2 regions of the Cupriavidus sp. SHE genome follow, and region 2 is predicted to be linked to the other one. Evidence: predicted binding sites of a transcription regulator. Region 2 holds the regulator's gene; the other holds the start of a gene.

Region 1 (3,419 bases), on a different contig from region 2:
TACCGCGCCACCGAACGAATTGCTGGCGTTGGTCAGCGTAATGGCGTTCGTGCCCGCGTTGATCGTGGTATCACCACCGACCGCCAGCGCGCCGGATTGTCCAAGCGAACGGGTCGTGGTCAACGCGAAGTCGCTGCCCGTGCTGATCGGCCCGAGCGCGGCGATGTTGTTGCTGCTCTGGTTGAGCGTCATGCTGCCGATGGCGCTGCCTGTCAGGGTTCCCGCCGTCAGGCTGCCCCAGGTCTGGAGGACGTCCCCCAACGATTGCAGGCTGATCTGGCCTGTCCCGGCGGTCAGCGTGCCACCGAGCTGGACACTACCACCCGAGATGGCGATCGAGCCGCCCGACGTCGTGCCCGACGCGTCGATGTTGCCCCCCAGGCTCACGGCGGCGTCCGACGTGATCTGAACCTGCCCAGCTTGGGACTGGCCACCCTGCGAGACGTCGATGCCGCCGGTGTTGACGACGGCGCCCCCTGTTCCGCTCAGGCTGACGCTTCCACCATTGGCCTTGATGACGCCGCTGTTGTTGACGAGCGTGCCGTACAACCCCGGCTGGGCTGCTGCCGCCATGACGATCGTGCCTCCGGTTGCCAGGAGGGTTCCGGTATTGACGACTGCGGTGCTGCCCTGCGTGGTGCTCAGTGCGCCGGAAATGGCAACATTCATTAGGCCACTGCCGTCGAACGTCATCGTTGCGTGGTCCGCGGCCACCAGGCTGATTCGCCCGCCATTGGCCATCAGCAAGCCATTGTTCGATACGCCGGCGCCGACGAGTGCCGCCGAGTTGCCATTGAATGTTGCACCGCCAGCAAATGCTACGGTGCTGCGCATGGCCGCTGCATCCAGGCTGTAGCTGCCGCCCGTCGTGCCAGGGGTGGAAACACCGAGCGAGGTGGCGAGAAGTCCGCCGGTTGATGTCGTGCCACCGAAAACCAGGCCGTTTGCATTGGCAAGGATCGTCTGCCCGGCTGCCGACACGGATCCGTAGATCTGGCTGGCTGTAGTGCCAGAAATGTTGTTGAGGGTGACGGCGTTGGAACCCGTCGTGAAATTGACCGCACTGTACGCAGCAACATCGAACGAGGACCAGTTGATCGTGCCCGATGACGAATATTGATTGACTGTCGTGGTGGTGGTCCCTGTCGAGTTGACAGTCCCGCTCCCGCTGATCCAGACCGGGCCAGTTGGCAGCGTTCCGGCAATCGGTGTGGCAGCCATCGCAATGGCGGGGAGCAGGCCCGCGGAAAGCGCTGACAGTGCCGGCAAGCCGACGCTCCAGCCGGTACGCCGCCGGGAAGCCGTTGGGGCGATGGTTGCGGTGCCCGTGCCTCCCGAGCCCTGGCTTCCGGCCGTTTCCGGCGCCACCTTCAATGCGCACAGCGTGCGATTCCAGACAAGTCGATAGATATGGTTCAAGGTGCGGCCTCCCCGGTGGCTGCGAATGCCCCAGAGGGCGGCAAAGCCCAGAAGTTACAAATTGCAACAACTACAGGGAATCCCAAGAACTAGGGAATTCGGGGTGGGAGGACCGGATTTTTGTGTGATCTATGGGGCGTATTCACCGACTGGGACTGTTTTCCTCGGCGCATTCTTGTGATCTGTACGGGAAAACCCCCATTCAGCCCGCGTCTTGAAAACGAAATACCCCGTCCCTATAATTAGCACTCGCTGGGGGAGAGTGCTAACAGTCGCCCCCGCGCTACCCGAAACCCGATGGTCGTCGCTATCAGACGACCATTTTGTGATTTAACACTCACTTTTGTATCTAGGAGTCCGTATGAACCTGCGTCCTCTGCACGACCGCGTGATCGTGAAGCGTCTGGACAATGAAACCAAGACCGCATCCGGCATCGTGATTCCCGACAATGCTGCCGAGAAGCCCGATCAAGGCGAAGTGCTGGCGATTGGCCCTGGCAAGAAGGATGACAAGGGCAACAACATCGCCCTCGACGTCAAGGTGGGTGACCGCGTGCTGTTCGGCAAGTACGCCGGCCAGGGCGTGAAGGTGGATGGCCAGGAACTGCTGGTCATGCGCGAAGAAGACATCATGGCTGTCGTCAACAAGTAATCGACGCCCACAAGCCACCCAATTCCCGATCGTCCCCCTGACAATCCAGCGGGACGCATCCATCCAGATTCGGAGATTTAGAACATGGCAGCAAAAGACGTAGTGTTCGGCGACGCCGCCCGTGCCAAGATGGTCGAAGGCGTGAACATCCTCGCCAACGCAGTGAAGGTGACCCTGGGCCCGAAGGGCCGCAACGTGGTGCTGGAGCGCAGCTTCGGCGGCCCGACCGTGACCAAGGACGGCGTGTCCGTGGCCAAGGAAATCGAACTGAAGGACAAGCTGCAGAACATGGGCGCGCAGATGGTCAAGGAAGTGGCTTCCAAGACCAGCGACAACGCCGGTGACGGTACCACCACCGCAACCGTTCTGGCCCAGTCGATCGTGCGCGAAGGCATGAAGTTCGTTGCCGCCGGCATGAACCCGATGGACCTGAAGCGCGGCATCGACAAGGCCGTTGGCGCCGCCGTCGAAGAGCTGAAGAAGCTGAGCAAGCCGACGACCACCAGCAAGGAAATCGCCCAGGTTGGCGCGATCTCGGCCAACAGCGACGCCTCGATCGGCGAGCGCATTGCCGAAGCCATGGACAAGGTTGGCAAGGAAGGCGTGATCACCGTCGAAGACGGCAAGTCGCTGGCCGACGAGCTGGAAGTCGTGGAAGGTATGCAGTTCGACCGTGGCTACCTGTCGCCGTACTTCATCAACAACCCGGAAAAGCAGGTTGTTCAGCTGGACAGCCCGTTCGTTCTGCTGTTCGACAAGAAGGTCTCGAACATTCGTGACCTGCTGCCGGTGCTGGAGCAAGTGGCCAAGGCTGGCCGCCCGCTGCTGATCATCGCTGAAGACGTGGAAGGCGAAGCCCTGGCCACGCTGGTGGTGAACAACATCCGTGGCATCCTGAAGACCGCCGCCGTGAAGGCTCCGGGCTTCGGCGACCGCCGCAAGGCCATGCTGGAAGACATCGCCATCCTGACCGGCGGTACCGTGATCGCCGAGGAAATCGGTCTGACGCTGGAAAAGGCCTCGCTGCAGGACCTGGGCCAGGCCAAGCGCATCGAGATCGGCAAGGAAAACACCATCATCATCGACGGCGCCGGCGACGCATCGGCGATCGAAGGCCGCGTGAAGCAAATCCGCGCCCAGATCGAAGAAGCAACCTCGGACTACGACCGTGAGAAGCTGCAAGAGCGCGTGGCCAAGCTGGCCGGCGGTGTTGCCGTGATTAAGGTTGGCGCTGCCACCGAAGTCGAAATGAAGGAAAAGAAGGCACGCGTGGAAGATGCACTGCACGCTACCCGTGCTGCCGTGGAAGAAGGCATCGTCCCGGGCGGTGGTGTGGCCCTGCTGCGTG
Region 2 (3,419 bases):
TGGCCGCCGGCCACGCGGAATTCCGACTGCCCCTCCATCGCGATCTCCTCGAGCGTCTCGATGCAGTCGGCGGGAAAGCCGGGACAGAACACGTCCACGCGCTGCGTCCCGACCTTGCCCAGTTCGGCCAGCGTTGGCGCTGTGTAGGGCTGCAACCACTCCGCCTTGCCAAAACGAGACTGAAACGTCACCTGATACTGGCCAGGCTGCAAACCCAGCGCCTCGCCGAGCAGACGACCGGTCTTCAGACACTCGCAGTGATAGGGATCACCCAGGTCCAGCAACCGGCGCGGAAGGCCGTGGAACGACAGGATCAGCTTGTCACCGCGCGCGAAGTCCGGCTTGCCATGCTGGGCCCAATAGCCGCCCACCTGCTTGTGCAGCGCAGAGATATACGCCGGGTGATCGTGGAAATGCTTGACCAGCCGTAACTCGGGCTGGTTGCGCCATGTCGACAGGACACGAAATGCCTCGTCGAAGGCGGTGGCCGTGGTCGTGCCGGAGAACTGCGGATACAGCGGCAGCAACAGGATCTGCTCGGTACCCTGCCGGCGCAGCGCTTCCATGACCGATTCGATCGACGGATTGCCATAGCGCATCGCACAGGCCACCGTTACGTCGTGACCCTGCTGCTGCATCAACAGTTGCAGCGCATGCGCCTGGCGCTCTGTATACACAAGTAGCGGCGACCCTGTCATATGCGCCTCGCGCAGCCAGATCGACTCGTACTTCATGGCCGACGCCCGCGAGCGGAACGGCAGGATCAGGCCGTGCAGGATCGGCAGCCAGGCCAGGCGCGGGATCTCTACCACGCGCGGGTCGGACAGGAACGCCTTCAGGTAGCGCCCCACCGCCTTAGGCGTGGGCGCGTCCGGGGTGCCGAGGTTGATCAGCAGGATCGCGGTGCGCGGCGGCTGGCCGTGCTGGTGTGCCGGTTCAGGCGAAAACGTCATAGGGTTTCCGTTGGGACTGCCGGGGGCGCTGGCGAATCAGGGGCCGGCCGCAAGCCGTTGCAGGCGGCCGACCCAGGACAGACACGTCCACCGTGTCAATAGTTCGTGGCTCAGCTCTGGCTGAGCGCGCTGGACAGGAGCCGCGCGGTGATATCGACGATCGGGATCACCCGTTCGTAGGCCATCCGCGTGGGGCCGATCACGCCCAGGGTGCCAACGATCTGGCCATCCACCCCGTATGGCGCGGTGATCACGGCCATGTCCTCGATCGGCACAAGCTGGCTTTCGCCGCCGATGAAGATCTGCACGCCTTGCGCGTGACTCGACACATCGAGCAGCTGCAGCAGGCTTGTCTTGTGCTCGAACACGTCGAACAGGCGACGCAGCTTGTCCATGCTCGACGACAGGTCTTCCACTTCCAGCAGCTTGCGCTCGCCAGAGATGAACACCTGCTCGTTGTCCTCGGCCATCGCGCTGCTGCCCGCCTCGACCGCCGCCTGCATCAGCGCGGACATGTCGCGGCGCAGGTCCTGCAACTCCACGCGCAGGTGGTCGCGCACGGCGTCGAAACTCATGCCCGCATAGTGAGAGTTGAAGAAATTCGCCGCCTCGATAAGCTGGCCCGGCGTGTACGCCAGGTCAGTCTGGATGATGCGGTTCTGCACATCCCCTTCCGGGCTGACGATGATCAGCAGGATGCGCTTGTCAGACAACCGCATGAATTCCACCTGACGGAATGACTGCGCGCGCCGTGGCGTCATCACCACGCCAGCGAAATGAGAAAGATTCGAAAGCGTATGCGCTGCCGCCGTGATCATGCGCTGCGGCCCGAACTGCTGGCCACCCAGTTGCCCCTGGATCTGGCCGGTCAGCTCCGCCAACTCGGCACTGAACTCCGGCGCGCGCTCCAGCGGGCGCGCCGTCAGCATCGTGTCGACAAACAGCCGGTACCCGCGCGGCGTGGGGATTCGGCCGGCCGAGGTATGTGGGCTGGCGATAAAACCCATCTCCTCGAGGTCCGACATCACGTTGCGGATGGTGGCCGGCGAGAGATCAAGCCCCGAGAACTTCGACAAGGTGCGCGAGCCCACGGGCTGCCCCTCGACGATGTATCGCTCGATCAGGGTCTTGAGAAGCTTTTTTGAACGTTCGTCCATGATGCCCCGATTTTAATCAAACTTTGGCGGTTCAGGCGTCACCTGGAGCGGTGGCGGCCCAGTGCTGACAACGATCATGCCGGTATGGTCTAATCCCGGCATGTCTGCCCCCCACAAGACCGGCGCCGCGCGCCCCCCGTTCAAGACTGTAGCCCTGGTGGGCCGACATTCGACCGCTGGCATCGAAGGTCCGCTGGAAGAGCTCGCATCTTGCATCTCCCGCAACGGACAGGATGTGGTGTTCGAACGCGAAACCGCAATGGCTACCGGGCTGACAGGTTACCCGGTGCTGACCCCCGACGAGATCGGCCGCGAAGCTGATGTGGCGGTGGTGCTGGGCGGCGACGGGACGCTGCTCGGGCTGGCCCGCCAGCTAGCCGGGCACGATGTGCCAGTGATCGGCGTCAACCACGGCCGGCTGGGCTTTATGACCGACATCCCGCTCGATGCCATCTCCACGGCACTGCCCGAGATGCTGTCTGGCCGGTACGAGGCCGAAACCCGGATGCTGCTGGAGTCGCGCGTGATCCGCGACGACTCGGTGATTTTCTCCGCGCTGGCGTTCAACGATGTGGTGGTGAACCGCTCGGGGATCTCCGGCATGGTCGAACTGGCGGTCTCGGTCGACGGCTATTTCATGTACAACCAGCGCTCGGACGGCCTGATCGTCTCCACGCCCACCGGCTCCACCGCCTACGCGCTGGCCGCGGGGGGCCCGATCCTGCACCCAACGCTGTCCGGCCTGGTGCTGGTGCCGATCGCGCCGCACGCGCTGTCGAACCGGCCCATCGTGCTGCCGTACGACGCCGAAGTCACGATCGAAGTGGCCAGCGCGCGCGATGTCAGCGTCAACTTCGACATGCAGGCGCTGGCCTCGCTGCTGCCCGGCGACCGCATCGTGGTACGCCGTTCGGCCAAGACCATCAACCTGCTGCACCCGGTGGGGTATAACTACTACGCCACGCTGCGCAAGAAGCTGCACTGGCACGAGTATCCGACTGAAGACAACCGGCTCTGATCCGCAGACGCCTTAACGTTCCGTCCTGATCCTCGTTACCCGCCCTTACCACCCTTACCGCCCTTACCCGCCACCGCTCACCGCCCACGATGCTGCGCAGCCTCTCGATCCGCGACTTCGTCATCGTCGACACGCTCGACCTCGACTTCTCCGCCGGCTTTACCGTCTTCACGGGTGAAACCGGCGCGGGCAAGTCGATCCTCATCGACGCGCTCGCCCTGGTGTTGGGTGAACGGGCCGACGCAGGCGTGGTCCGCGAAGGCGCGGCACGTGCCAGCATCAGTGCCACCT

Evidence for each region. The regulator HrcA, encoded in region 2, represses chaperone genes, less so after heat shock. The targets are predictions, from matches to a motif close to TTAGCACTCNNNNNNNNNGAGTGCTAA.
Region 1: the regulator HrcA is predicted to act here: its motif matches at 1,662-1,688, upstream of groES (co-chaperone GroES).

Annotation. Positions count from the first base shown of each region.
Region 1 is NZ_JWMB01000018.1:13,101-16,519, reverse strand. It holds gene RN01_RS32945 (autotransporter outer membrane beta-barrel domain-containing protein) at 1-1,419, opposite strand, end outside; gene groES (co-chaperone GroES) at 1,781-2,071, shown strand; gene groL (chaperonin GroEL) at 2,156-3,419, shown strand, end outside.
Region 2 is NZ_JWMB01000021.1:196,678-200,096, forward strand. It holds gene hemH (ferrochelatase) at 1-953, opposite strand, end outside; gene hrcA (heat-inducible transcriptional repressor HrcA) at 1,064-2,110, opposite strand; gene RN01_RS11960 (NAD kinase) at 2,211-3,128, shown strand; gene recN (DNA repair protein RecN) at 3,218-3,419, shown strand, end outside.